4 regions of the Phyllobacterium zundukense genome follow, and region 2 is predicted to be linked to each of the others. Evidence: predicted binding sites of a transcription regulator. Region 2 holds the regulator's gene; each other region holds the start of a gene.
The links. The regulator PhoB, encoded in region 2, activates phosphate uptake and scavenging genes when phosphate is short. The targets are predictions, from matches to a motif close to TGTCATNNANCTGTCAT.
Positions count from the first base shown of each region.

Region 1 (4,925 bases), on a different replicon from region 2:
CCAGGGACGAAATCCGAACCTGGATTAAGCGCAGTCAGCAGGTCGATATGCATGTGGAAACGCTCTGAAAGCTTTTCGGCGACGCTGGTGTAACCCAAGCTGGGCATCTTCGCCTTTTCGCCGTAGTCTGCGGGAATATGGTCCACGAGGCCTTTCGCGTCGTCGGCCGTGACCGTGTAGGTGCCGATAATCGAGCCACCCGTCTCCAGCCTGCTGATTACCTCGGGGTCGATTGCGCCGTCCGGGGGCATCCCCGTCATCTTTTCGAAACTGGCCACCGCCTTGATAACGTTCTTTCCATAAATGCCGTCGATCACGCCCGGCGATGTACCCGCGCGGTCGAGGAGAACCTGAAGGCGGACGATCGCAGGATCGGGATCCGCTGATGGTTTGGAAGCGCGCTCCGCCGGGATTGTGGACAGGGATGCAGAATTGATCGCGTCGGGTTTGACGTCTGCGGCTTCAGCGACGATAACGGAAACGATCAGAAAGAACGTTGACATTCCAACAAATGTTTTCATGTTCGCTCAAATGGAGTTGCGATGAAGATGTTCCGAAAATAATTGTTCTTCTGTGGTTGCCGCCCGTTGTTAAGAAGTCTTTTGCGTGAACGTGTGATCAAGTACGCTCTTCGGTGGGGCCTTTGATTGCGGCATTTCGAGCGACCGCTAGTCGGTGCGGTGATCCGCGGATTGGTCCAGATCTTGTTCGCGAGCTCTGAGCTCCAAGATCTGTTCTGGTTTTCCCTACAGCAAATTTGCATCAGCCGTCGAAGAGCATCAATAAATCGCGGGATGGTTAAAATTCATTAGAGGAATCAAACAGGGGCTGTCACATCGCTAACGCGTACTGCCAGCAACACACCGGAACCCAACCGCTCATTGGTGGGCAACCACCGTGCCGTTGAATACGTATAGACGAGCGGATAGCCACTCCACCGTGGCAGCTCTCATGTAACTCAATACGCATTGAGCGTCCGAGCGCCATCTCACATCGCTGGTTGATGTGCATTCATTTCGGGGAAGAACCTATTCGTACCGTGCTGTGCGCCGAACATCATGTCATATTGCAGCAGGCGAAAATTTGCGATCCACGGGTTTATATGCGGGTTCCCCGCCCAATTTTCCTTAGCCTCGTCGTCGGAAGACCACAGAATGTGCCGGTCGATGACTTTGTAATGGTCGCGGACCGAACCGAGAAAACCCGTATAATAGGGATGGCCGATGCCGGCAAGTTCGAGCACATGCAACGGAAGGAATACGGGGCTAACGGTGCCGACGCCAAAAACCGTTCCGGTGCGGTTTGACCAGATGACCAGAGGCGTCTCATGCTGTTTCAGCATGTCGGAAAATGGTGCCCGCCGATCGGCGATCCGCTCTCTCATATAGCCGGTTGCTACGTAAGCCTGTCCGAGCGGAGGCAGATGATCGCCAAAGAAAACGAGGATTGTGGGACGCTCGCGTTTGTTGGCCCAATTCATCAAATACCTGAGGCTGCTATCGGCATCCGATACACCTTCGGCAAACGTACGAATTGTCGCACGTGCGGCTTCGCCGGCTTGTGTCGTCACGTCGATCGACGGATCCTTGTACCGGTGCGGTTCGTAAGGACCATGGCCTTGCAACGTGACGGCGAAGAAGAACAACGGTTGTTGCATCTCGTCGGCTTGCCTGATGATCTCTTCGGTCAGGGCCTGATCGGACACAAGCGGGCCGCGCTCGGCAAGCTTTGGCAGATTTCCCTCGGACATGAAGGTGTCGAAACCGAAGGCTTCATAAACGTTGCGGCGATTCCAGAACCATTGGCGAAAGGGATGGATCGCCTTGGTCACATAGCCCGCGCTCTTCAAGAATGTCGCCAGGGAGGGCAATGGCTGTCGCACATATTGCTGGTATGGAATGCTGCCATAGGGCAGGAATGCATTGGAGAAGCCGGTAAGCGCCTCGAATTCCACATTGGCCGTCATGCCGCCGAATTCCGGCGAAAAGATTGCGCCCGTCTGATTGGCGCGGACGGCAGGAATGGGATCCCGATTGAAATCCACTCCGGGCAACCGGGTCGGGTCCCAGAACGATTCGCTCATCACCATGATGATGTCGGGCTTTTCCGAGGCGGTGAAAGCGGTAGATGACGGTGCCGCAATCGCCTCGATCGCTTGTGCCGAATAGCCTTCTGGGGCCGTTACATTAGCCATTGGAACGTTGAGGGCGAAGGCCATAGTAAAGCCGTTGTAGGCATAGTTCTCTTTCTGGTCCCACATGATGGGCAGCACCCGCAGACGGTCCCTAGTCCAGGAAAACGTGGAATGGTCCATCGCCGAAACAAAAACCGCCAGCAAGGGGATGGTTATCCCAAGTCGCCAAAGCCTTGCTTTTAAGTTCAGAGGCAATGCGCGTCGGCGCAAGAGATGCCAGAGGAAGACAAGCAGAACCAGGGCGATGACCGCAGCGACGACGATACCCATTGCCGTCCAAGGCCGCTCGCGCGCAAGAAGGGGAAACAGGTCAACGAGTTGACGCGAATAAAGAAAATCAGAAGGATAAATCGGGTCGCCAAGATAGAGCGCTTTCTGCCGACCGATCCATGCAAACAGCAAAGCAAGGGGCGCGATCAACAGCAGCCCGTGGTGCGAGCGTCCCAAAACCGCATCAAGACCGATTACTATGCACGCATAGATGCCAACGGTCGTCCATGCCGGGCGATTTGTCTGCTCAAAGAACAGAATTGTGTCCACAAAAGAACCGCGCGCGATGATTTCAATTAAGAAGACCAGGATAGTTGACAGCACGCACGTCGCGATAAGATAGTCGGCGATGCGCAATGAACCTGTGAGCGCATGCGACAGGACGGACACTTTCTCCGGCCGCTCAATGCCATCCGTTTCAGGCTCAATCTGCCGGACTCTCTCGGCCAATAGCTGTCTCCCGCCGTTGGCGACGATGGTCGTTACATAATCGTCATCAAATCGTCATATAACAGCGTGTGCTCTCTGGAAACGAGGAATGCCGTCGCTTCGGCAAGAACCGATCACGAATGCAGAAACACTGTTACATAAGCGCGAAATCAGTGACTGATTGTTCAGCAGAGTGTGTCACGCCGCGGTTCGAGAACGATTAGGTCAAAAAAGACGTAGGTGCCAATTTTCGGCTATCATAAGGCGTAACGGCACCCTCGATGGTTCCTTTGCCGTCATTTTCTTGGAACAATTTCGTTCCTCGCATGTTGGGACAGTACCGGTAGAACAAGTCCAACCGGGCACGGTCTTCGCTAAAAGGAGGCCGCACGCGTGCAATTATCAATCAGAACACCTTGAAGGAATTCCCAATGGCCCTGACGCTACTGAGTCCAGCATTTGCGGATGGCGATCAGATTCCCCAAAATCCGAACCCATGACAACCTGTTTCCACCATTGAAGTGGAACGGTGTCCCTGATGCGATACGAAGTTTGGTGCTGGTTGTTGAAGACCGTGACGCGCCAAGCGGGCTCTTTCGACATTGCGGGATATTCAACATTCGGCCGACCTGGGATGGATTACCCGAAAGTGCCGATACTATTCCAGGCCCGGCACCGCGTTTTTCAGAAAACGACTTTGGCAATGCGCGTTAGGATGGGCCCCAACCGCCCAAAGGGTCACGGCGTTCACCATTACCACTTTCGTTTGGCCGCTCTTCGTGTCTCAAGCCTATCCAAGTTGATGTGGGAGGCAGCCCGCAAACACATGCTTGCGGAGGCGACTCTGACCGGAACATTTGAAGTGTAGTAATCCGTAGCCGCTGAATCGGCCGCTTAATGGCATCATGAAGGGCTACGCCAACAATGGCGTGGCCTTTACTTGGTTCTGTCGCAAAATTTTCTGAGTGTGGAATAAAATTTCCTGATCTTGCCTTGGCGAGCTCCTGGGTGATCCCGACCGTGGCAAGGCCAAGCGCGCTTCCCGTGAGCGTCGCGGCTCCGGCGTCTTCGGCAAATCTGGCGCAATGTCCAAACTTCACTGACTATCGCCCGCGCGTCTCACGAGCTGGCAATACCCGCGCGCCTCAGTGCGAAGGCAAAAGTTGCCCCTGTCTGCCCGCCACCAACAATCGTGACGTTGTGATCAATCCCATCAAAATCGGGAACCCAGTTCGGCGGTGCGTCGCCGATCAAGCGCAGCGTTTCCTGCGCCACAAAATCCGGACTGTCAGGTTTGGTCATTAATGCGACACCCGTGCGAGCTTCATACCCAGCGAGGCTAGGCGTCGTCATTTGGCCAGTCCAGCAACATATCCTTGGCGTGGTAGCTAGGGTCAGGACCCATAAACTGAACGAAAAACTCGGATGACGACTTCGAGCCGGACCTCAATCAGCCGGCCGGTGGCTTGTTGATAGCCAATTGCGCGTCGAAGGCACGCTTGTAGGCGGGCCGCGCTTCGCCGCGGGCCACATAGGCGGAGAGGTTCGGGTATTCGTCCAGCACACCCGACGCTGTCAACTTGAGCAGCACCGACACCATCATCAGGTCGCCCGCGCTGAACGCGCCATCGAGCCAGTCGGCATCGCCAAGGCGACGGGAAAGTTGGCCCAGCCGGTTACGGACGCGATCCTCGACGAGAGGCATGCGTTGCGCGGACCAGGACTTGTCGCCCTCAAGGAGCCTAGCGGTTCCGAGTTCAAGGATCGGCGGCTCCACCGTGCTGAGCGCGGCGAACATCCATGTGATCGCGCGCGCCCGGGCATTCGCATCGTCTGGCAACAGGCCCGCATGGCGCTCCGCGATATGGAACACGATCGCCCCCGTCTCGAACAAGCCGAGATCGCCTTCTTCGTAGGTCGGAATCTGCCCGAAAGGATGAACCGCTAGATGTGCGGGTTCCTTCATAGCTTTAAACGAAAGAAGACGAACATCGTAAGGCTGGCCCACTTCTTCAAGCGCCCAGCGAACGCG
Region 1 is NZ_CP017942.1:468,875-473,799, reverse strand. Features, by position in the region: gene BLM14_RS25305 (L,D-transpeptidase family protein) at 1-521, opposite strand, end outside; gene BLM14_RS25300 (LTA synthase family protein) at 989-2,914, opposite strand; partial or broken gene BLM14_RS25295 (YbhB/YbcL family Raf kinase inhibitor-like protein) at 3,325-3,761, shown strand; partial or broken gene BLM14_RS25290 (NAD(P)/FAD-dependent oxidoreductase) at 4,025-4,195, opposite strand; gene BLM14_RS25285 (glutathione S-transferase family protein) at 4,344-4,925, opposite strand, start outside.
Region 1: the regulator PhoB is predicted to act here: its motif matches at 2,956-2,972, upstream of BLM14_RS25300 (LTA synthase family protein).

Region 2 (4,925 bases):
GTGACGCATTCGATGCAGCAGGCAGCCCGTGTTTCGCAGCGGACAGCCATGTTCCATCTCGGCAATCTGGTAGAGGTGGGCGATACGGAAATGATGTTCACCAATCCGTCAGAAAAGCGAACACAAGACTATATCACCGGGCGCTTCGGCTGATTGAGTATTCAAATTGTTACTGCGTCCTTTGTGCGTTCGTTAAGACGCTCGTCGCAGTGAGGAAACGAGGGTAAGAACATGACCGAACAGCAGGCCCAGCATACTGTGCGTTCCTACGACGATGAACTGAAGTTCCTGACGCACAAGATCGCAGAGATGGGCGGTCATGCGGAACGGATGGTCGAACAGGCGGTCACCGCGATGGTCAATTCCGACAACGCGCTGGCACAGCGCGTGATTTCGGACGATCTGATCCTCGATGCCGGTCAACGGGAAATCGATGAAAAGGCCATTACCATCATTGGCAAGCGTCAGCCGATGGCTATCGATCTGCGCGAGATCATCGGCACGATCCGTATTTCCTCGGATCTCGAGCGCATCGGCGATCTCGGCAAAAACATCGCCAAGCGGGTCGTTGCCGTTACCGATACCCGGCAGACGCTGTCGGTTTATCGCGGTCTGCAGACTATCGCCGAACTGGCCCTGACGCAGCTCAAGGATGTGCTGGATGCCTATGCGACACGTTCTGTCCAGCAGGTAAACATTGTGCGTGAACGCGATGACGAGATCGACGCGCTCTATACCTCGCTGTTCCGCGAACTACTGACCTACATGATGGAAGATCCGCGCAACATCTCGGCTTGCACGCACCTTCTGTTCTGCGCCAAGAACATCGAGCGTATTGGCGACCACGCTACCAATATTGCCGAGACCGTCTATTACATCGTCACCGGTTCGCAATTGCCGGCCGAGCGACCGAAGGAAGACCAGACTCACAGCATCGTCGTCGACGAAGCCAGACAATCGTAATCCAGGATAGAACGAGCCATGGCGATAGCCCCCAAAATCACCGTTGTGGAGGACGAGGAAGCTTTGAGCGTCCTTCTCCGGTACAATCTTGAAGCTGAAGGCTATATTGTTGAGACGATCACGCGCGGCGACGAAGCGGAAATTGCGTTGCGCGAGAAGGTGCCGGATCTTCTGATCCTTGACTGGATGCTGCCCGGTCTTTCCGGCATCGAGCTTTGCCGGCGCCTCCGAGCCCGGCGCGAGACGGAAATCCTGCCGATCATCATGCTGACGGCACGCGGTGAGGAAAGCGAGCGGGTGCGGGGTCTGGCGACCGGTGCGGACGACTATATGGTCAAGCCGTTCTCGACGCCGGAGCTTCTCGCCCGCATCAAGGCGATGCTACGCCGCGTCAATCCGAGTCTTCTTTCGCATGTTCTGAGCTTCGGCGACCTGAAGCTCGACCGTGAGCAGCACCGCGTATTCCGCAAGGAACGTGAACTGAAGCTCGGGCCGACGGAATTCCGCCTATTGGAATTCCTGATGCAGTCGCCGGGACGGGTGTTCTCACGCGGCCAGCTGCTCGACAATGTCTGGGGCGCGGATATCTATGTCGATGACCGCACGGTCGACGTGCATGTCGGACGGCTGCGCAAGGCGATCAATATTGGCCGTTCGATCGACCCGATCCGCACCGTACGCGGCGCCGGGTATTCGTTCGGCTGAGCGTTCAGTGCTTACGCGAGAGTTCGCGGGTCGCGGTCTCGATGCCTGAAAGGGTAAGCGGATACATCCGCTGCGCGAAAATTCCGCGGATCATGGACGTCGATGCCGTGTAGTTCCAATAGGCTTCCTTGGTGGGATTGAGCCAGACCGTATTCTTCCATTGGTCGAGCACACGTGTGAGCCAGACAGCACCGGCTTCCTCGTTCCAGTGTTCGACGGAACCCCCAGAATGCGAGACTTCATAGGGCGCCATCGCCGCGTCACCGACGAAGATCACCTTGTAGTCCGATCCATATTTATGGATGACATCCTGCGTCGGGATGCTTTCGGTATAGCGGCGGCGGTTGTCCTTCCACACAGCCTCATAAAGGCAATTATGGAAGTAGAAATACTCCATGTGCTTGAACTCGGAGCGCACGGCTGAGAACAGCTCTTCGGCGATCTTGATATGCTCGTCCATGGAACCGCCGACATCAAAGAACATCAGCAGCTTGACATGATTGCGCCGCTCCGGCCGGATCTGCACATCCAGATAGCCGTGTTCCGCGGTGGATCTGATTGTTCCCGAGAGATCCAGTTCGTCCTCGGCGCCCTCGCGCACCCAGCGCCGCAGTCGCTTCAGTGCAACCTTGATGTTGCGCGTGCCGAGCTCAACACTGTCATCGAAGTTCTTGAACTCCCGCTTGTCCCAGACCTTGACTGCCCGGTGATGGCGGCTTTCGTCCTGGCCGATCCGCACGCCTTCCGCGTTATAGCCATAGGCGCCGAAGGGTGACGTGCCTGCCGTACCGATCCATTTCGACCCACCCTGATGACGGCCCTGCTGTTCCTCGAGGCGCTGACGCAGGGTTTCCATCAGCTTGTCGAAGCCGCCAAGTGCTTCGATCAGTTTTTTCTCTTCCTCGGTCAGGTGTTTTTCCGCCAGTCGCCGCAGCCATTCCTCCGGAAGATTGGCCACGTCGACGGCACCTTCGCCATGCAAGGCTTCGATGCCCTTGAAGACATGGCCGAAAACCTGGTCGAAGCGGTCCATGTGCCGCTCGTCCTTCACCAGCGCGGAGCGGGCGAGATAGTAGAACCCTTCAACGTCATAGGTCACGAGCCCCGCATCCATCCCCTCGAGCAGCGTCAGATATTCCCCCAGGGATACGGGAATTTTCGCCGCTTTGAGTTCCAGGAAGAAGGGGATGAACATCGCCTCTAGACCATCTTCACATATTTGATGAAAGGCGTGACCTTGGCGATACGGTCATAGAGTTGGCGGGCCGTCGTGTTGTTCTGGTTGGTCGTCCAGTAAACCGAATGTGCGCCGGCCTTGGTTGCTTCGGCGTGGACTGCCTCGATGAGGGCGCGGCCGATACCTTTGCCGCGGACTTCCGGATCGGCGTAGAGATCCTGGAGATAACAGACGTTCTCGATGCTCCAGCAATGGCGATGAAACAGATAATGGGTGAGGCCAACCGGCTTACCGTCAAGTTCCGCGATGAAACCGCGATATTCGTGGTCGGCGCCGGAAGTCAGCCGGGCGAATGTGGTCTGATAGACTTCTTCCGCAACTGTGGTCTCATAGAAGGTCAGGTAGCCAGTCCACAGCCGGCGCCATTCGGTCTCGTCGGATGTCTGCAATGGGCGGATTTCAACGCTCATTTATCCCTGTCTCCTCGCCATGAATGCCAGTCGTTCGAACAGGTGTACGTCCTGCTCGTTTTTCAGAAGCGCCCCATGCAGTTTGGGCAAAGCATTTTTCGGGTCGGCGCGCAGATCCTCGGGTGCAACATCGTCGGCAACGAGCAGCCTGATCCAGTCCAGCGCCTCGGAGGTTGAGGGCTTCTTCTTCAAGCCAGCAACCTCGCGAATTTCGTAGAACTGGGTGAGGGCGGCGCGAACGAGGTTCTTCTTGATGCCGGGATAATGCACCTCGACGATCCTGGTCAGCGTGTCGACATCGGGGAATTTGATGTAGTGGAAGAAGCAGCGGCGCAGAAAGGCGTCGGGCAGCTCCTTCTCATTGTTCGAAGTGATGATGACGATGGGCCTGTGCACGGCCTGAATGGTTTCGCCGGTCTCATAGACAAAGAACTCGTTGCGATCGAGTTCCTGCAGCAAATCATTGGGGAACTCGATATCGGCCTTGTCGATCTCATCGATCAGGAGCACGACTTTCTGGTCTGCGGTGAAGGCGTTCCATAGCTTCCCCGGCTTGATATAGTTCCTGATCTCATTGAAGCGCGCATCGCCAAGCTGCGAATCCCTCAAGCGGCTGACGGCGTCGTACTCATAGAGGCCCTGCTGCGCCTTGGTTGTGGATTTGACGTTCCATTCGATGAGATCGAGGTTAAGCGCAGCGGCGATCTGGCGCGCAAGTTCCGTCTTGCCGGTTCCCGGTTCACCCTTGACGAGCAGCGGGCGTTCCAGTGCAATCGCGGCATTCACCGCGATCATCAAATCCTTATCAGCCACATAGGCCGCTGTTCCTTCAAACCGCATCATAGGTCCTTTCACGATGGGGCGAGATTAGGGTCGGGAGAGAATGAGGGCAAGTGCATGAAATTAGCCGACGACGCCACTGGTGCAATACATGCATCCGTCCTATATTTGTTTTGGCGCTCTGCGCTTCTCGACAGGAGAGACATATTCCCCGGGGCCTTAATGATCCCTTAGGGAGCTGTCCCTGAGGAGGCCCGTGGGCTTCTTCACACGGCACCCACCTACTTTGTAGGTTCCCGGGATCGACTTCTCCATCGGTTGTGTGGACGCCACTTCTATTTTTGCTCATCCCGAGCCGGCTTATGCCGGCGCCTCATGAGATCGCCACTGTGCAACACCTCTCCCCCATCAAAGAATTGAAGAAAAACCTGCGGCTGGAAGCCTTGGGTCGTCGCGATGCGCTTGACGTTGAATACCGGATCGAAGCATCGATACGAATTGCCGATATCGGCTTGGCGTCCTTTCACCTTGATCCGGGAGCGATTGTTTCAGGTTTCTGGCCCATCCGTTCTGAAGTGGATCTGCGCCCGCTGCTTTTCGGTCTGCGCGAGGGCGGTGCTCGGCTCTGCCTGCCAGTGATCATCGACAAACGGACCATCCTGTTTCGCGAGTTGGTACGGGGCGCGCCGATGATCGAGACAGGCTTTGGTACGGCGGGGCCACCAGAAGATGCGGCGGTTCTTGAACCCACTTTCATGTTGGTTCCCTTGGCCGCCTTTGATGTACGCGGTCACCGCATCGGCTATGGTGCGGGCTATTATGACCGGGCC
Region 2 is NZ_CP017940.1:297,418-302,342, forward strand. Features, by position in the region: gene pstB (phosphate ABC transporter ATP-binding protein PstB) at 1-153, shown strand, start outside; gene phoU (phosphate signaling complex protein PhoU) at 232-963, shown strand; gene phoB (phosphate regulon transcriptional regulator PhoB) at 982-1,668, shown strand; gene BLM14_RS01460 (vWA domain-containing protein) at 1,673-2,863, opposite strand; gene BLM14_RS01465 (GNAT family N-acetyltransferase) at 2,869-3,315, opposite strand; gene BLM14_RS01470 (AAA family ATPase) at 3,316-4,155, opposite strand; RNA gene ssrS (6S RNA) at 4,271-4,427, shown strand; gene BLM14_RS01480 (5-formyltetrahydrofolate cyclo-ligase) at 4,458-4,925, shown strand, end outside.

Region 3 (4,925 bases), on a different replicon from region 2:
CGGCATCTCCCAGAGAACGGTCGAATCCGCGGCCGCGGAGGATTTTTATCCGGCTCTGACTTCCATATTGGGGTTGCCGGTGGACAAGAGAGACGGCGAAGCCATGGGATTTTCCATACTATGAGCTCGCCTGCTGAAGATCACATGTTCGATTATGGAATGTTCAAGTTCTCTTCGAAGGAGGAGGTCCTCGAAAAGTCGAGCCGATACTGGAATCCTGGCAAGACCCGCTTCTGGCGTGATGCCGGTATCGATCTCGTCATCGATAAGCGCGAAGGCTACGAAATCTTTGACATGGATGGCCGCCGGCTGATCGACCTCCATGTCAATGGAGGGACGTTCAACTTCGGCCATCGAAATCCTGAGATTGTCGAAGCGCTGAAGTCTGCGCTCGATCACTTCGACATCGGAAATCATTGGTTTCCGTCGATGCCACGAGCGGCGCTGGCTGAGGCGTTGGTGAAGGTCAGTCCGGGTTTCGACTATGCCTTCTTCTCGCCGGGCGGCGCAGAGGCGATCGACGTTGCGATCAAATCGGCACGCTACGCCACCAAGCGTCGCAAGATCGTATCGATCATCAAGGGCTATCACGGCCATTCCGGCCTATCCGTCGCAACCGGTGATGCACGCTTCTCGAAGATATTTCTATCGGATCGTCCGGACGAGTTTATGCAGGTCCCGTTCAACGATCTGGAGGCGATGGAGCAGGCACTGTCTTCAAGAGATGTGGCTGCTGTGATCATAGAGACTATTCCTGCGACGTACGGATTTCCGATGCCCAATGACGGCTACAATCGCGCGGTGAAGGAACTCTGCAAACGCCATGGAGCGCTTTATATAGCAGACGAAGTGCAGACTGGTCTTATGCGCACCGGGCAGATGTGGGGGTGGCAAACCTTTGGCGTCCAGCCCGACATTTTTGTAAGTGCAAAGGGTCTCAGCGGCGGCGTTTATCCCTTCGCGGCAACAATGCTGACCGAACGCTCCGGCGCATGGATGGAAGAGGACGGTGCGGCGCATATATCGACAACGGGCGGTTCGGAGGTCGGCTGCATCGTTGCGCTGAAGGTTCTCGAGATCCTTGCCCGACCGAACGTTCTGGCCAACGTTAACTTCCTGACGCGTTTTTTTGCCGACGCGTTCGCCGAAATGATCCAGACCCATGGGGATGTCATTTGCGGGCTACGACAAAAGGGCGTGGTCATCGGGGTGGAATTCAACCATCCCGACGGCGCGGTTCACGCGTCGAAAGCCCTCTACGAACATGGCATCTGGGCGATCTTCTCGTCGCTCGACACGCGGATCCTTCAATTTAAGCCGGGCGTCCTCATGACCAAGACATTGGCGAAGGAGGTAGTCCATCGGTTCAATGCCGCTTTACCGCGCATTCGCGAGTTAACTGTCTCGTCAACACCAATTCGCTCTCCAGCGTAGAAGTGCTGACTACTGCCACTGCCGCAAATGTTCTTCGCATCGTCAGTAAGTCTGAATTGGATTTCTGCGTCGCCCCCGGATGCGATGGGTTGTCCTGACGACGCGAGCCCGCATCTTTCAGCTCCATACCCAGACCCGCGGACAAGAATACTCTGAATGAGATACGCCCTCTATTATACCCCTCCGCCTGATCATGCGTTGACCCGCGTCGCATCGCGATGGCTGGGCCGCAGTGCATTTTCCCACAACTGCGATGAGTCTAGCCAAGCATCAGGCTGTGATCAGGCGCTGACCGCTGAGCCGAGACGCTACGGCTTCCACGCGACTATCAAGGCGCCGTTCCGTTTGCGCGAAGATCGCACAGCCGAAGAACTTGAGGCCGCCGTCCGCAGTTTCTGCGCCAAGCGGCCAATCTGCCCAATCGGCCCTCTGAGTGTTGCGCGGGTCGGTAATTTCTTTGCGCTTGTCCCGAGCACCGGCACGCCATTTTCCGGTGGGCTCGCCTCGCGGGCGGTAGGCGACCTAGACGAGTTCCGAGCACCGTTGAACGAAGCCGAGCTTCAACGCCACCTCCGCTCCGACCTCGATGACGTCGAGACTACCAATCTGGTCCTGTGGGGCTATCCGTATGTATTCGATCGCTTCCGCTTCCACATGACCCTGACCGGACCGGTGCAAGCCAGCCGGCGTGAGGCAGTAGGCGAACAGCTCAAGGCGATGTTCGACCCGCTGCTGCTTGCAGAAGACTTTTACATCGACGCGCTGACGTTGTTCGTTCAGGACAATCCAGGAGGCGATTTTCTGGCGCGAACGCGGTTTCCTCTTTGGACACGAGAACAGATGAAGGCAACGGGATGATCTGCGCCGGTGCAGATCGCGGAACACTCCTCCTCATCGTAGGTCCCACCGCGGCGGGCAGGGACAGCTTTCTCGACTATTCCACACAGGCTTTCTGGCGCGTAGCCCCGGCGTTTCAGTCACAGGACCGGAGATTGTCGCCATCGACAACCCGGGCCGCCCGGAGGCTAAAGGAAAGGCGCTGACAAGCAACCTTGTTGCGATCGCCGCCGGTGTGTCGCCGGGCGGAGGCTGACGATCACTGAAGGAATACACCACAAGCAGGAGGATCTGCGTTACCCACGAGATGGGGTTTGCCCGCCAGGTGGCGGACAGAGTCATATTCATGGATGGGGGAAGCGTCGTCGAACAAAACAAGCCTTCGGCGTTCTTCGACGCTCCCCAGCACGAGCGCACTAGGAAGTTTCTCGGGCAGATCCTGCATTAAGCTTTAGTTTCAAAGTCTGCTTCGGGGCCGAATGCTGACGAACGTCGTTGTCGCAAATCTCCCGCAGACTGTGTGAGAAGTCTTAGGCGGTTTTCCGGAAGGCTCGGCTTGAAACTGAGATTGAGTTTTTGCCGCGATCTTCTCGGCAAAAGCGATTCGCCAAATCGCGATCGATGTCTTCGCAGCTGGTTAGAATGCCAGCCTATTTGCCTGGCTCTGCACCATCGAAAACGAACTGAATCCGGTCCGCAGCGTAGCAGGTCACATGGCACCAAACAGGTCTGCCCTTCTCGTCCATTTCCACGGCTTTCTTCTCGACAACCGGTCTCGACAGGGATTGATCAAGAAGTTTGGACTCCTCTTCTGTCGGCATTCGCGCGATCACCTTGGCAGTGCCGGGCCACAAAGAGGCAAATCCAAATTTCGCCAAGGCGGATTCGACATCCGCCTCTTGGCCCATCGCCTCCACGAAACCCGAAAACCTGGGCAAATCCAGGAAATTGGTGCTGAATGCCACCGGTCGACCGTTGCCTTCCGCGATTAGCTGAACGGCCAGTACGGTTGTTCCGGGAGCAAGATCGAGGCAGGAACACACCCATCCGTCAGCCGACCTGCTCTCGGCGGAGATCAGCTTTCGGCTTGGCAGCTGGTTGTTGGCCCGAACATTCTGAGGGAATGTAATGCGTGAGGCCATGCGATATTCGAGGACATCGCTTTCGATGAATGCGCCGCGGCCGTGCTCTATCCGGATGAGTCCTTTGTTCTGAAGGATTGCGAGCGCCTTGCGCGAGGTCATACGACTGACCCCAAAGCGTTCGGCGATTTTCGTGTCGGCTGGCAGTCGCCCTTCCTCATCGAACTCGCCTTCGAGAATCTCGCGATGCAAGGTCTCGACGATCGTCTTCCAACGGGGTTGTTCTGACGTCCCGGACGGGCGTGAGCTCATAAATTACCCTCTCTGTCATGCGTCTGTCACGACAACTCGTGTATACGAGTTGTCCAGCGCCCCGGCAATGCAACAGATCAAGTCAGCTAAACGCGCGCATGCAAAGTCTCCTCAAATAATGGATTCGGCAATGCTCAATCATCCTATTTCCCGCCGCACGTTCAACATCTCACTCGGTGCCTCCGCTCTTGCGGCGATCGCCCGACCAAGTCTCGCGCAACAAGTTCCACGCCGACCAAGGGCGGTCGCCTACGAATCATGTTGCAGGAGACTGCATCGTCTTCGCTACTCGACCCCACCAAAGTCGCGTCCTTCAGCGTTTACTTTGCCTACGCGATGGTCGGAGAAACATTGGTGGGCGTCGACAGCCGCCTCAACACCGTTCCGATGCTGGCCGAGAGCAGGGAACCGGTCAACAACAAGGTCGATGGATGGGTTTTCAAACTGCGTCGCGGTGTCGAGTTCCACAACGGCAAGAGCCTGACGGCAAAGGATGTCACCTATTCGTTGAACCGTCTTCGCGACCCGGCGTCACAATCTCCGCTCCGCGTCCTTCTCGAACATATCACCGAAATTGTCGAGGACGATCCTTATACACTGCGGTTTGTTCTCTCGCGCCCCGATGCAGACTTCCCTCTGTTGCTGGCGCAGGACCGATTCTACATCTTCCCGGAGGGCTTTTCGACCTTTGACAAGCCGTTGGGCACCGGTCCTTTTGTAGCAGACGGCCTGAATCCGGCGGGCGTCAATGTTTACCGTCGCAATCAAAACTACTGGCAAGATGGCAAGCCTTATCTGGACGAGGTAAGTTGTCAGCAGATCAGTTGAGCGCTGCGTAATCAGCGGCGGCCTTGGAATGGCCACGGCGATGGCCAAATACAAACAAAGGCTGGGCTCGTGCCTGGCCTTTTTCATCGGCAATCGGTTTTAGAAGCAAAAACCATTGCATACACCCATAGGACGACTATCGTTTGAAAAACCTCAAAGAATTGAGTGAACGCCGTGCAGCCGCAGCGCAGGCGAAGGAGCAGCTTCTAAAGAAGTTCGGGGCCGCGCCAAAACCGAGTGACCCTGATATGATTGCCAAACGCACTGAACGGGAAGCAATTGCCGCGGCACGTGAAGCCAGACGAGCAGATCGGGAACGATCAGTGCAGGAAGACCTCGCTCGTCGGACTGCAGAGGCTGACGCCATCGCTCGTGCCGCCTCAGCGGAGGCCGACGCACGCGAAGCTGACGCAAGAGATCGCATCGCACGCA
Region 3 is NZ_CP017943.1:163,572-168,496, forward strand. Features, by position in the region: gene BLM14_RS26455 (alkaline phosphatase family protein) at 1-124, shown strand, start outside; gene BLM14_RS26460 (class-III pyridoxal-phosphate-dependent aminotransferase) at 145-1,434, shown strand; gene BLM14_RS26465 (DUF1045 domain-containing protein) at 1,591-2,292, shown strand; partial or broken gene BLM14_RS26470 (amino acid ABC transporter ATP-binding protein) at 2,561-2,719, shown strand; gene phnF (phosphonate metabolism transcriptional regulator PhnF) at 2,922-3,665, opposite strand; gene BLM14_RS26480 (ABC transporter substrate-binding protein) at 3,924-4,493, shown strand; gene BLM14_RS26485 (DUF6481 family protein) at 4,637-4,925, shown strand, end outside.
Region 3: the regulator PhoB is predicted to act here: its motif matches at 3,679-3,695, upstream of phnF (phosphonate metabolism transcriptional regulator PhnF).

Region 4 (4,925 bases), on a different replicon from region 2:
CGGTGCGGACGTGGGCCCTGCGAGCAGTTTCCTCCTCGCAGGCGGCTCGGCGCCGCATCGAATTAGATTTGGCACAGGTAAAGCAAGAGAACGCTCCGACCTTCAGCGTGGTCTGGACGCGATTGCGGCGGCCTATTTCTCCTGAACACGACGTCAAAGTCGAGGTTCGTCACCCAGTACTCCGACCTCGGCTTTCCCCTCAATCAAATAAACAATGAGAGCGGACATGGCAGCCCCAGAATTTGTCTATCACAATGGAAAGATCGTTCCGTGGAGCGATGCAACACTACACGCGTTCTCGCTAGCCGGAAAATACGGAATCGGAGTCTTCGAAGGCCTCCGGGGCTACTGGAATGACGAGGATGAGCAGCTCTACCTGTTCAGGCTTGCAGAGCATTTCAAACGTTACGCCTTCTCTCAGAAGGCGATGCGGTTCGATCCTGGCCCGAGCGAGGAGGAACTGACACAGGCGATCTTTGACCTATGCAAGGCCAACAACATCCGGTGCTCAGCGCACTTGCGCGTTTCGGCCTTCCTTACGAATGAAGGCGATATGGTCGCCACCGGGCCGGTCGGCACGACCATCACAGCCATCCCGCGCCCATCGGCAAGCCAGGTGAAGAAAGGCGCCTCCGCACAGATAAGCTCGTGGATCAGAATGCCCGACAATGTGATGCCGGCAAGGATCAAATGTAACGCCAACTACCATAACTCCCGGCTGGCTTCGATCCAGGCGAAGCAGGATGGCTACGATCTGCCAATTCTTCTGAACTCGCGTGGCAAGGTTTCGGAAGGGCCGACGACATGCATCTTCCTCGTCAAGGATGGCCGGCTCATCACCCCAGATGTGGCCAGCGATATCCTTGAGTCGATTACCCGCCAAACCGTCATCGAAATTGCCAAGGAGTATTTGGACCTCACCACGGTGGAGCGGGATGTCGATCGAAGCGAGTTGATCGCTGCCGATGAGGTCTTCCACTGCGGCACAGGCGCTGAGATTGCGCCGATCACGACCATCGATCGCCTTCCCGTTGGCGATGGTCAGCCTGGCTCTCTGACCACGAAATTGCAGGAAATCTATTTCTCGCTCGTCACCGGGAAAGACCGGAACCACCCCGAGTGGAGGACACCGGTCTATTGACAGACTAACAGCGAGCCACCGGATCACTCTTGCGCAGGGCCCAGTTCCTGGCAGTTCCGCGAGAGTTTCAACCATAACATGAGGGAGTTTCATATGTGGACATCAAGACGTAAGTTCCTTGCAGTACCAGTCGCCGCGGCGATCTTGTCGCTGTAGGTTCACATCGCATCGGCCGACGAGGTTGGAAAGATCAGGGTAACAGCTGCATCCTCCGATCTTAACGCTATGTGGGTGGAACTGGCCGAGGAGTTCGAGAGGACCCATCCCGGAATTAAGGTCGAACTCGACAATTCCAATCGGAGCTACGACGACCTCGTTCAGGCTCACTTCGCGAACGGCGGTTTGGAGAGCCATCGACCCTGACCGCATCGTCGTGATGGGAAGCCTCATGCCGCCCTGCTGATCACAGGCGCGCTAACTTACGGCGCTGTGTCGCGACATCCCACTATAGTGTGGGCGCGGCACCGCACAAACCCGCTTGAAAACCCAGGAGAAACAAATGAGCACATTAGAAAATGATGTTATTACTATTGCCCCGGCGTCGCCTTTCTTAGGTGCTGACGTAACGGGCATTTCGGTAGCGCATTTGGTGAAGTCACCAGATGTCGCTACAGTGCAATCGTTGAGACAAGCCTTGGATCAATTCCTTGTGCTACGCTTCCGCCAGCCATCCCTCACTGATGACGAGATAGTAGGTTTCGCCACCCTTTTCGGAAAAATCCTGTCGGATCGTAAAAACACCGGAGAGATGGATTCAGTCCAGCCGAGTGGTCGAGCAGAACTTAAAGTTTTGTCCAACGCGACGGCTTCCGATGGTCGCCCTGTTGGCGATAAAGGTGCCGCGGCGCAAATTTGGCACACCGATGGATCTCACCGCGAAAGACCGAACGCATATTCTGTCTTGTACGCGCGCAACGCGCCAGACAATCCCCCACGTACGGGCTTTATGAACACCTACACCCTCTACGAAAGTTTGCCCTCAGATTTGAAAAAAGAGATTTCAACACTTCGAGCTGTGTTCAGCGTCCATAATCGATCGCAAGATTTTAATACATTCATGACTGGTGCATCGGTAGACGATGCAAAGCGAGCCGATGGTCCAAGACACCCCCTCGTTCGTTTGCATCCGTCCACAAATCGACCTTTCCTTTATCTGCCGAGGCGCCGTGACGCTTTGATTGAAGGTTATTCTTCCGAGAAAAGTAGGAACTTATTGGAGCGCTTATGGGCGGCTGTGTTTTCTTTATCGGACCAGTGGCACGCCGCTTTGGAAGCCAATGACTTTGTAATTTTCGACAACAGAGCCGTTCTTCATAATCGCGAAGGTTGGGAGTCTACCCAAGAACGCACAGTGTTTCACCTCGCTTTGGAAGGAGAAACTCCGATCCCCGCATTTGCACTGAGGACTGTGGAGCAATCCAAGACTGCTTAGCATCGCGTGCTAGTGGGCTACGACTACTTCACCCGCACGGACTATGGCGGCCTCGTTCGTCATAGCCTCACGTCTCATGCATCCCGTGTTGAGTCGGATCCAGGCCTGTGGGGATTATCGCCCTGGCCCGGAATAGCAGCGCAGGGATAGGCAAAGTCGTCGAAAATGGAGAAGTCAGTGGGTAGTTCTATCAGAAAAGTTGCGTTGGCATGTGTTGCCGCCGCTTGCCGCGCAGCCTGGCTGGGCGTAGCGCAAGCAGAAGAAGGTTAGGAAGCTAAGGGTTAGGGCAGCGTCCTCTGATCTCAACAACAAACCGCCGAAGCTATTCGGTCGCTGCACTCAGAGGTACTAACTGTCGAATCAGAGTTACCGATCTTCTCTGGCACGACATAGATGAGAACGAAACACGTTCGATTGGAGCAGTCAGGGTACTACGCTCGAGCAGTGCAGCGCCATGACTGGCGGCGCGCGGTTTGACCTTTGAAATGATAATCACATGTCCATGACGAATTCGACGCGGCTCGAGCAAAAGCAGGTAGCGGCATACATAACTGGAATGCCATCTGAATCGACATTAGTCACGATCACCTCCAGCACACTTTCATTCGGCGGCATCCTCAGATAGCGCGCCTCATCGTTGGTTGGCTGGCGCGAGCGCACACGCATCATCTTTCGCTGAAAATCAGTAATCCCGACTTGGTGCAGACAAGCAGTTATCGAAAGGCGTTCTTTTTCTTCCTGCTGAGCCGAACGAAACACCTCGGAAATTCCGGGAAGCCGTGACGTGGGAAAGTAATTGCTCCCATAGCTAAGGGGAAGGCCATTGGCCTCTCCTAGAAGCCTTGCCAGTGTAGCGGTTTGGCCGACTGGTATGCCCAGCCCCGCCGCGACCGCTTCATCCGCCGGAAGGTCGCCCAATGATATCAGTTTCCGGCTCGGAACTCTATTTAGCCCGACCAAGTTTTCCTCAAACCGGGTTCTTGGTCCCATGCGATAAGATATAACGTCTTCTACAACGAACGCACCTCTTCCGCGTTCGATTCGTACGAGCCCCTCGTCTTGAAGGTGAGCCAAAGCTCGCAGCGCGGTATGTCGGTTTACACCAAACCGAATGGCCAGATCAGGGGCGGAGGGAATTCGAGAACCTGGCGTCCACACTCCGTTGGTTATTTCGTTAGCTAGGGTTTCCCCCATTTGCCGCCAGAGGTTCATACCATCGTTCTGCATTCCGTCTTCCTTATTAAACTTCTATGTCAAGTTTTGCGCTGTCACACAGATGTCATATAGGCGCTCTATTGATGTGGTCTAGACCACTAGACCGCGAAAGATGGCACCGAAATGTATCCCTCAATTGTTAAATTTCTTGTTGTGAGCTTCGATGGCTTGCGTCCTGACCTCATTGATTCTGCCCAGACTCCAAACATTGCGCGACTAAGGGCTCTTGGCACAAGCCTTGCCGCACAACGGACAGTTTATCCGAGCGAAACCCGCGTTGCTTTCCCCAGTCTTGTCACTGGCGCCACTTCCAGCCAACACGGCATGGTCGGCAACAAATATGTCGATCGTGGAACTACCCCGCAACGATACGTGGACACGTCCGACGCCGTCCTGCTCGACCGGCTGAACCGCGAAAGCGGCGGCAAGCTGATGAGTTCGCCGACGCTGGGCGAAATCTTAGGACGGGCGGGAAAAAGCCTGGCCGTGCTTGCCACAAATACGCCGGGCACCACGCGTTTTTTCCATCACAAGGCGGAGGAATTCGGCCATATCCGCATTTCTGGGCATTTCCCGGAAGCCTGCACCCCGGAAAGCACGCTGACGGAAATTACCCGCCGCTTCGGACCTTTGCCGCCGGTGCCGCCGCAGGGCGAGCCGGACATCGAAGCACAGACATTGATTACCTCGATCTTCCTCGATTATCTCTGGCCGGAGCATGCCCCGGACGTCACCGTACTGTCTTATGGCGAGCCAGATACCTCGTCGCACTTCAACGGCACGGGAGGGGCCAAGACCCGGCAGGTGATTGACCACTGTGATGCTGAGTTCGGCCGCATTCTCGACTGGTGGAAAGCCGAAGGGAGGGCCGCCGGGGTCCAAATCATTGTGCTTTCGGATCACGGTCACATTACCGCCCATACACGTGTCTCGGTCGCCGACAGTCTAACGACCGCAGGCTTCAGCCCGGCCACAGCACCCGGAAGCGGAGTCAATGTTGTCGTTGTGCCTGGACAGGTGGGGGCGCTCTACCTCACGGACCGCTCGACCACGCAGCTTACCCGGCTGGTCGAAGCGCTGGTCGAACAGCCATGGGTGGGGCCGATCTTTACGACTGGAAAGAACGAGGTCGAAGGC
Region 4 is NZ_CP017943.1:248,597-253,521, reverse strand. Features, by position in the region: gene BLM14_RS26880 (aminotransferase-like domain-containing protein) at 1-145, shown strand, start outside; gene BLM14_RS26875 (branched-chain amino acid transaminase) at 227-1,141, shown strand; gene BLM14_RS26865 (TauD/TfdA dioxygenase family protein) at 1,641-2,573, shown strand; gene phnF (phosphonate metabolism transcriptional regulator PhnF) at 3,066-3,800, opposite strand; gene BLM14_RS26855 (alkaline phosphatase family protein) at 3,912-4,925, shown strand, end outside.
Region 4: the regulator PhoB is predicted to act here: its motif matches at 3,840-3,856, upstream of phnF (phosphonate metabolism transcriptional regulator PhnF).